Regions from separate parts of the Sodalis sp. RH22 genome, predicted to be linked through region 3. Evidence: predicted binding sites of a transcription regulator. Region 3 holds the regulator's gene; each other region holds the start of a gene.

Region 1 (3,279 bases), 720 kb from region 3:
CAACGTCAGGCCAGGATGCGCGTGCCGATGGACTCGCCGTTAAACAACGCCGGCAGTTGCTCCGCATGCCGCCAGCCGGCGATGTCCACCGGACGGCCCAGCGTGCGGGCCGCATCCAGCGCCGCGTTGACTTTTACAATCATGCCGTCGGTAATGATCCCCTGCGCTATCAGCTGCTCCGCTTTATGGGCGGTCATTTCGGCAATGCGCTGGCCTTTGCCGTCGAGAATGCCGCTGACATCGGACAATAAGATCAGATCGGCCCCCAGGGTGGCGGCCAGCGCGGTGGCGGCCTGGTCCGCATTGACGTTCATCAGCCGGCCGTCGGCGGTAATGCCGATAGAGCTGATAACCGGCAGGTAACCGGCGCCAAGCAAGGTATTTAACAACGCCGGCGAACCCGGCTGCGCCTTGCCGACATGGCCGAGTTTCTCATCAAGCGTTGTAACATCGACGCTATTGCCGTCGCCCAGGCATAACCCGACCGCCGGGATGGCATGTTTTTTTGACCAGGCCAGCAGGGTCTTATTGGCCGTGCCGGCCAGCGCGCCGGTGATGATATCAATCTGGTCCGCCGGCGTAACCCGCAGGCCGTTGACCTTGGTCACCGGCAGCGCCAGTTTTTTCATCAGCTCGTCCACCAGGCAACCGCCGCCATGGACAATCAGCAACGGGCGTTGATGCTGCGCGCGATAGCTGTCCAGCGCCGAAAATAAACGCTCCAGCGCCTCTTCGCTATCGAGTAACACGCCACCCAGTTTTATAATTAACGGATTCATTATTTTTATTACCTCGTCGCCAGCCGTTACAGCAGCGCCTGCGTTTGTGCAAAACCAAAGCGGATATTAGCGCATTGTACTGCCTGCGCGGCCGCTCCTTTTAATAAATTATCTTCGGTGGCCACCACGATTAAATGCTCGCCCTGCACCGCGAAGCCAATATCGCAAAACGGCAGTCCCACTACCGCCTTCAGCGCCGGCACGCCTTTCTCATACAACCGTACCAGGGGTTTATCGTGATAGGCGTTATGATAGGATTCGGCCACATCGCCCGCCGTCACGCCCGCGTTTAAGCGGCAGGTGATGGTGGCCAGGATACCGCGGGCAAAATTGCCTAAATGGGGGGTAAATATCACCGGGATGCCAAGATGGGCGGCGATTTCCGGCTGGTGGCGATGGGTAAATATGCCGTAGGGTTGCAGACTGACCTCGCAGACGCTGGTGGCAAGCGACGCTTTCCGGCCAGCGCCGCTGACGCCGCTGACGGCGTTGATCACCGGCCACTGGGCGTCGTTAAGCAGACCGCCGTCGACCAGCGGCTTGAGCGCCAGCTGGGACGCGGTGGGATAGCAGCCCGGCACGGCAATCAGTTGCGCCTGCTGCAACGCCTCGCCCTGCCATTCCGCCAGGCCGTAGACCGCCTTCGCCAGCCAGTCGGCATGCTGGTGTTCAAAACCATAATACTGGCTGTAGAACGATGCCTGATTGACGCGGAACGCGCCGGAGAGGTCGAACACCACGCAGCCGGCGGCCAGGAATACCGGCGCCAGATCGTGGCTGACCTCATGGGCGGTGGCGAGAAACACCACATCCACCGTTTTCGCCAGTTCAGCGGCGTCGATCAGGGGCAGCAGCGGTAAATCGACCACGCCCTTAAGCTGGGGATGCAGTTCGGACAGTAATTTCCCGGCATCCGCACTTTGCGCTGAAACCGCCAAAGCGGTTATGTTCATATGCGGGTGACGGTTGAGATAGGCCGCAAGCTCAGCTCCGGCGTATCCGCTGGCACCAACAATCAGCGTATTCAGCATGACTTTTGTTCACCTTCTTGATTTGCTATCACGACGAGAAGGGATCTCCAGCAACTCTTTGTCGCCTAAGTCGTCGCTTAAGCAACTATTCGCTGTTCACCCGCGAGGTCAAGCGTAGTAGTCTGGTAAGTATCCGTTTACTTTACGCTCAACGTTAGTGTATTTTTATTCACTATTATTGCATGAATATTGATACTATCCAAACTAAAGGCTGTCAACAGTGAAGACAAAATTACCCCCGTTTATGGAGTTGTACCGCGCCCTGATCGCCACGCCGTCCATCAGTGCCACCGACAGCGCCCTGGATCAAAGTAATCAGACCTTAATCAATTTGCTGGCGGGGTGGTTCACGACGCTGGGTTTCCAGGTCGAAATCCAGCCGGTGCCGGGCACGCGCAACAAATATAATATGCTGGCCCGTATCGGCAGCGGCGCCGGCGGCCTGCTGCTGACGGGGCACACCGATACCGTCCCGTTTGACGACGGACGCTGGACACGCGATCCCTTTACCCTGACCGAAGACAATAATAAGCTGTATGGCCTGGGCACCGCCGATATGAAAGGCTTTTTTGCCTTTATCCTCGACACGCTGCGCGATATCGATACCAGCAAGCTGCAAAAGCCATTATATATCCTCGCCACCGCCGATGAGGAAACCAGTATGGCGGGAGCCAGCTATTTCGCCCAGTCCAGCGAGCTGCGCCCGGATTGCGCCATTATCGGCGAACCGACCTCGCTGCAGCCGGTGCGCGCCCATAAAGGCCATATTTCCAATGCGGTGCGTATCCAGGGCCAATCAGGCCACTCCAGCGACCCGAGCCTGGGCGTTAACGCTATCGAACTGATGCACGAGGCCATTTCCCACCTGATGATACTACGCAATACGTTGCAGGAACGTTACCATCACCCGGCCTTCGACATCCCCTACCCCACCATGAATTTCGGCCACATCCACGGCGGTGATTCCGCCAATCGCATTTGCGGCTGTTGCGAGCTGCATATGGATATCCGCCCGCTGCCCGGCCTGACGCTCGGCGACCTGGACGGGTTATTGACCGAGGCCCTGGCGCCGGTAAGCGCGCGCTGGCCGGGACGGTTAACCATTACCGCCCTGCATCCGCCCATCCCCGGTTATGAATGCCCTGCGGACCATCGTCTGGTGGCAGTGGTGGAGACGTTGCTGGGCGTCAAAACCGATGTGGTCAATTACTGTACCGAAGCGCCGTTTATCCAGCAGCTGTGCCCCACTCTCGTCTTGGGCCCGGGATCGATAAAACAGGCGCATCAGCCCGACGAATATATTGATACCGCCTTTATTAAACCGACGCGGGAATTAATTTCCCAAGTGATACGACATTTCTGCCTGCAATGATCATCGCTGACTTTTTGTCCTTTGCCCCAGACTTCGCGCGCCTGGCCCCGTATGAAAGGCGCGGCCAGGTTTATGGCGATAAGTATTTCTTATAATC
Region 2 (3,279 bases), 510 kb from region 3:
CGATACCGACTGGCTGGCGGATAAGGATATTGCCTTCCTGGCCGCGGGCGAGCAGGAAAAACAGTTTGTGATGCAGGCGGGCGACTTTGTGGTGTATTACCCCGGCGAAGTGCATAAACCGCTGTGCGCGGTCGGCGCGCCGGCCCATGTGCGCAAAGCGGTGGTGAAAATCGACACCGCCCTGGTTCGCTGAACAGATAGCACGCCGGCTTATTCCCGCGCGAGCGTTGCCACCATCACCGCTTTGATGGTGTGCAACCGGTTCTCCGCCTGATCGAATACCAGGCTGTGCGCCGATTCAAACACCTCGTCGGTCACTTCCATGCCGCCGGCCAGGCCATATTGTTCGGCCATTTGTTTGCCTACGCCGGTCTGGTCGTCATGGAACGCGGGCAGGCAGTGCAGAAATTTCACCTCTGGGTTGCCGGTCAGCCGGAGCATCGCCATATTGACCTGGTAGGGACGCAGCAGGGCGATACGCTCTCCCCACAGGGCTTTCTCCTCGCCCATGGAAACCCAAACGTCGGTGTAGATAAAATCCACCTCGCGCACGCCCGCCGCGATATCCTCGGTCAGGGTAATATTGCCGCCGCGCTGTTGCGCCAGTTCGCGGCAATGGGCCACCAGCCGCTTATCCGGCCAACAGGCGCTGGGGGCGACCAGGCGTAAATCCAGGCCGGTCAGCGCCGCCGCTTCCAGCATGCTGTTGCCCATATTGTTGCGGGCGTCCCCCACGTAGGCGAACGCCATCTGCGCGAAGGTTTTCTGCGGCAGGTGTTCCTGCATGGTCAGCAGATCGGCCAGTAACTGGGTAGGGTGGAACTCGGTGGTTAACCCGTTCCACACCGGCACGCCGGCATGGCGCGCCAGTGTCTCGACGATCTCCTGACCGTAGCCGCGGTATTGAATGCCGTCGTAAAGCCGGCCCAGGACCCGGGCGGTATCCTTAATGGATTCCTTATGTCCGATCTGGCTGCCGCTCGGGCCGAGATAGGTGACGCGCGCGCCCTGATCGAATGCGGCGACTTCGAAAGAGCAGCGGGTGCGGGTCGAGTCTTTTTCGAAGATGAGCGCGATATTTATACCCGCCAGGCGCGGCGTTTCCCGCCCGGACTGTTTTTCCCGCTTCAGGCTGGCGGCCAGGGCCAGTAATTCATGGATCTCGGCGGGCGTGAAATCCAATAACTTCAGGAAATGACGGTGATAGAACTGGCTCATATGCGGCGTTCTCCGGTCTTAATCAATTGTAAATTGAATTTAAATTCACTTTATATGTATGAATATTCAATTTCAAGTGTTGATATCAATTCTTTCATGTTTAAGCTGGAGCCTTACCCCCGGCTGTGGGAAAATAGGTTCCTAACAGGCCGACCGACGCATTGAGGATTGAGGGCATGGCACATCAATTTCTGGAAGAGCAGCGTGACGAAACGCGTTTGATAATCGAAGAGCTGCTGGAAGATGGAAGCGACCCGGAAGCGCTTTACACCATCGAACACCATCTGTCCGCCGAGAATTTCGATACGCTGGAAAAAGCCGCGGTCGAAGCCTTCAAGCTGGGTTATGAAGTCACCGATGCCGAAGAGCTGGAAGTGGAAGACGGCTCCGTGCTGATGTGCTGCGACGCCGTCAGCGAAATCGCGCTGAACGCGGAACTCATCGACACCCAGGTCGAACAGCTGTTTACCCTGGCCGAGCGCTTGGGCGTTAATTATGACGGCTGGGGCACGTATTTTGAAGACGGCGAAGACGACGAAGCGGATGAGGACGGCGAAGAGGGGATTGACGGCTCGGCCCCGCCGGCGCGCGGCCTTCTGGATCAGGACGACAACGGCACCCGCCACTAAGGCCATACGCGCCGTCAGATCAAAGGCTTAAGCATCGTGACTTCGCAATCCACATGTCCGGTGTGGCCCATCGGCCCGGCGATATGCCCAAACCCCAGCCGTTCATACAGCGCTATGGCCCGGGTCAGGGTGGCGGTGGTTTCCAGGTAACAGTGGGTAAACCCCTGCCCGCGGGCAAAGTCCAGCGCCTTGAGCGCCAGCTCATGGGCCAGGCCGCGCCCGCGCAGGACCGATAAAAAATACATCTTCTGCAGTTCACATATCCCCACATCCGCGCCGGCCAGCGGGGCAATGCCGCCGCCGCCGGCAATCCTGCCTTCAAACTCAATCACCCAGTACGCGCTGCGCGGCTGGCTGTAGAGCTGGTACAGATTATCCAGGTTCGGGTCGGAGACGGTATAGCCTTTATCCGCCGTCAGGCCGAACTCGGCCGATACCTGGCGAATGACGTCGGCAATGGCATGGTTATCTTCCGGCGTAATGGGGCGCACCAGAATATTGACTGAAGTAGCTGTGGACATCGTCATTACCCAAAAAAGAAAAAAGACACTAAGCGTTCTGGATTTATTGTTATGAGTAATAGCATCGCGCGGGCGGCGGATGCAAATAAATTAAACGGCGGTTAAACTTTTGTCGATTGCCGGCAAACCTCCACACGCGCTGAAAGCGGGTGTGCCGGGCCGGGAACCGAGCGAGCGCCCACGTCTTTGCACGACGGCGCGGACGTTGGCACGCGCTTATGGCTCACCTCCGTGTGAGCCATAAGCGCGCGTCTATGTCGCCAGGGACGATTTACGCTCGCCCTCATGCCCGCGGGCATGGCCTGACCGGCAAACGCCCGCAGGTGACGCTTTCGTTGTCAGCTATAAATTGGCGATGGTCGCCTGCTGCTCCAGCAGCTTGGCCTTGGCGTCGGCATAACCCGCCAGTTTTTCCCGCTCTTTCGCCACCACCGCTTCCGGCGCGCGGGCGACAAAACCTTCGTTGGACAGCTTGCTCTCGATGCGCCCGATCTCGGTATCGATTTTCAGCACTTCGTTGGCCAGCCGGTCCAGCTCCAGGGCTTTGTCGATAATGCCCGCCATCGGGATCAGCAGTTCGCCTTCCTCCACCAGCTTGACGATGGAGACCGGGCCTTTCTCGCCGTCCGCCAGGATATCCAGGCTCTGCAGCCGCGCCAGCGTCTGGATAAAGCTCTTGTTATCCGCAATCCGCCGGCGGGTCAGCGCCGTGGCGCCGCGCACCAGGACATCCAGCGGTTTGCCGGGGGCGATATTCATCTCGCTGCGAATGGTGCGCACGGCGATAACCAGCTGTTTAATCCATTCCACGTCCGCCAGCGCCTGCGTATCGTCAAGCGTGGCGTCAAACTGCGGGAAGGCTTGCAGCATCAGCGTATCGTCGGTAATGCCCTTGAGCACCTTCACCCGCT
Region 3 (3,279 bases):
GTCGGAGGCCGGCAGATGACCGGCGCGTCCCACCGCCGGCACGTGCGATGGCGATCGCTAACAGCCGCGGCCCAGGGTTCCGGGTCGCGGCGTACAGGCTACTGATTAATGAATTTTTCGCCCAGTTCGATATCTTTCTTCAGCACATCCTTCATCTGTTCCAGCGCCTGCTGTTCGAACGCGCTCAAGGTACCGATGGATTGACGTTCTTCCAGCCCTTGTCTGCCCAACAACAGCGGTTGGGCAAAGAAACGGGTAAATTCGCCGTCCCCTTCAACGTACGCGCATTCCACCACGCCGGCTTCACCCTGCATGGCGCGCACCAACGACAAGCCGAACCGCGCCGCCGCCTGGCCCATTGATAACGTGGCCGAACCGCCGCCGGCTTTCGCTTCCACGACCTCGGTGCCGGCATTCTGGATACGGCGGGTGAGATCGGCGATTTCCTGCTCGCTGAAGCTCACGCCTTTCACCTGTGACAATAAAGGCAGGATAGTGACGCCGGAATGGCCGCCAATCACACGCACTTCCACGTCCTCGGGCCGCAAGCCTTTCAGCTCGGCGACAAAAGTATTGGAACGGATGATATCCAGGGTAGTGACGCCGAAAAGCTTGCGTTTGTCATACACCCCGGCTTTCTTCAGCGCTTCAGCGGCAATCGCCACGGTGGTATTGACGGGATTGGTGATAATGCCGATTAACGCCGTGGGACAGGCTTTCGCCACCTGGTTGATCAGGTTGCGTACAATGCCCGCATTGACGTTAAACAGATCGGCGCGATCCATGCCGGGCTTACGCGCCACGCCGGCGGAAATAAGAACGATGTCCGCCCCTGCCAAGGCGGGGGTTGCGTCCTCGCCGCTAAAGCCCTTAATCTTGACCGCGGTGGGAATATGGCTGAGATCGACCGCCACGCCGGGCGTTACGGGGGCGATGTCATAAAGAGAGAGTTCTGAACCTGGAGGGAGCTGGGTTTTGAGCAACAGGGCAAGGGCCTGGCCTATGCCACCCGCTGCGCCGAGAACTGCGACTTTCATTCTAATCTCCTTATTATTATAGGAAAAATTAAATGCCGTCAAATCATCTGGTTATGATCATAGAGACATAAACGGGTAAAAACAAATCAGCGATCGCAAATTTGAGAATTGACGCATTAACTTCCCTTTTTTATCCCTATTAGCCGCCCGAATTCCCATGCCGGATGACCTCACCGGATAATGCCTGTCGCCGCCGTTCAATACCCGTGGTTAGCGTCCACACTACACCGACAGCAATGGTTAAAACAACATCAAATTAATAACATTCTCTTTACTTTTAACGGCCATGAAATATGGGAGCCCGGTCATGGTCGGTTTGAATAGATATTGCTAAGCTGATTGTTTTGCCGACTTAATTTGGCCATCCTGGCGGTGGCTGCGCATTGTTATTGCATAAAAATGCAAATTTATGCATAATTCGTCGGACAATACTGGCTACTGGTTTGGGAAAATATGCGCAACCACTTTAAACAAGAAGAACTGGTGAAAGCTTTTAAGGCCTTGCTTAAGGAAGAGAAATTCAGCTCCCAAGGTGAAATCGTTTTTGCATTGCAAGAACAGGGATTTGAAAATATTAACCAGTCCAAGGTATCAAGGATGCTGACTAAATTCGGCGCGGTAAGGACCCGCAACGCGAAGATGGAAATGGTCTATTGCCTGCCGGCGGAGCTGGGCGTGCCCACCACCAGCAGTCCGCTGAAAAACCTGGTGCTGGATGTCGATCACAACGACGCGGTTATCGTTATCCATACCAGTCCCGGCGCCGCCCAGCTTATCGCGCGGCTGCTGGATTCCCTGGGTAAATCCGAAGGCATCCTGGGCACCATAGCCGGGGACGATACGATCTTTACCACCCCCGCCAAGGGTTTTAGCGTAAAGCAGCTTTACGAAGCCATCCTTATTCTGTTTGAACAGGAACTCTAAGCCGACGATCGGGCGCGTTATAACGCCAGCGCCTAACATTCGTGCTTTTCATCGCTTTTATGCCGCTGCAAAAGCGTAATCACGCCACAAATGATGCTGCCTTTGTGGCCCTAAGCCCCGCTAATATTCTCTCTATGGTTTCACCGCGGTGGTTTCCACCGCCGGAAGCCGGCCAGACAGCACGTTTGGCTAAAAACCGCTATCTGATTGAAATTACAATTATTTAACATGAATTGTATATTATTCAACCACTTTTAATAGCTTTTTCTTATATCATGCGAAAGTACAAAAATAAAGTTTCATAATAAATTATGAGCAAACTACTAATACCTGCCGTTACTAGTGTATACTTTGTTTCGTGATGAACATCACGTTTTCATCCTGTTGTCAGCAATAAAGAACAGCATGAAGAACGTCAGTCAAAAGAATAGTAGAGGTATAAAACATGAAAATTAAAACCGCAGTATCACTGATGACCGTAATGTCAGCCTTATCTTTCGGCGCCTTCGCCGCAGAATCAATCTCGCAGGATCAGGCCAGCGGCTTGCATTCGTTCGGCACCGTAAGCGTAGGCGGGATCGCGGGCGCGCCTTCCGACATCCATCAGGCGCTGAATCAAGCTGCTCAAGCCAAAGGCGCAACGGCATACCACATCACGGAAGCCCGTGAAAATGATACCTGGCACGCCACGGCCGAGTTGTATAAATAAGCGCATGGATGGAGGGCACCGGCAGCGACTTGCCGCCGCGCCCTGGGCTGAATTGCTGAAAGCCGGCGGGTTCGTCAAGGCTTGAAAAAATAATCAATAACGCAGTGCAGAAAGAGTTTACTCCAGAAGTCAAAGCGGTTATGCCGTCGTCGCCCTCAGTTATTCCTGTGTCCAGTAATAACCCAAGACGCGGACAGCCGATTCCCTCTCGTCGTCCTATCCGGCGAACCTTTTCCCCCGCTTGCGGGGGTTTTTTTTGGCTTGCGCACGGCGCCTACACCGCCAGGCCGGCTTTCAGGTTTAACTGCGCCAGCAGTTTTTCATGAATGCCGCCGAAGCCGCCGTTGCTCATCACCAGAATGTAATCGCCCGGTTGCGACGTCTTGACAATCATTTCCACCAGCGTATCGACATCGGCGCTCCAATGCGCCGGCTGTACGCACGCCTCCGCCACCTCGCTCACCTGCCAGGGAATATGCTGGGGCTGGAATAAAAATACCTCGTCGGCGCGGCCCAGCGAAGGCGCCAGCTCATTTTTATTCAAGCCCATTTTCATGGTGTTGGAGCGCGGTTCCAGCACCGCCAGAATACGCGCGGTACCGCCAACTT

What was found. Region 3 encodes ArgR, which controls arginine synthesis, uptake and breakdown. Its sites were predicted from a motif close to ANTGAATAAAAATACANT; they were not measured.
Region 1: argC (N-acetyl-gamma-glutamyl-phosphate reductase) is a predicted target of ArgR. The motif match lies at 1,967-1,984, and genes of this name have one in related genera.
Region 2: argF (ornithine carbamoyltransferase) is a predicted target of ArgR. The motif match lies at 1,251-1,268, and genes of this name have one in related genera.

Annotation. Positions count from the first base shown of each region.
Region 1 is NZ_CP178731.1:3,693,241-3,696,519, forward strand. Features, by position in the region: gene argB (acetylglutamate kinase) at 6-779, opposite strand; gene argC (N-acetyl-gamma-glutamyl-phosphate reductase) at 806-1,810, opposite strand; gene argE (acetylornithine deacetylase) at 2,031-3,182, shown strand.
Region 2 is NZ_CP178731.1:3,482,758-3,486,036, reverse strand. Features, by position in the region: gene ACL2XN_RS15875 (YhcH/YjgK/YiaL family protein) at 1-193, shown strand, start outside; gene argF (ornithine carbamoyltransferase) at 211-1,218, opposite strand; gene rraB (ribonuclease E inhibitor RraB) at 1,395-1,847, shown strand; gene ACL2XN_RS15860 (GNAT family N-acetyltransferase) at 1,862-2,368, opposite strand; gene ACL2XN_RS15855 (valine--tRNA ligase) at 2,711-3,279, opposite strand, start outside.
Region 3 is NZ_CP178731.1:2,975,168-2,978,446, forward strand. Features, by position in the region: gene mdh (malate dehydrogenase) at 99-1,037, opposite strand; gene argR (transcriptional regulator ArgR) at 1,491-1,961, shown strand; gene yhcN (peroxide/acid stress response protein YhcN) at 2,407-2,670, shown strand; gene mpl (UDP-N-acetylmuramate:L-alanyl-gamma-D-glutamyl-meso-diaminopimelate ligase) at 2,945-3,279, opposite strand, start outside.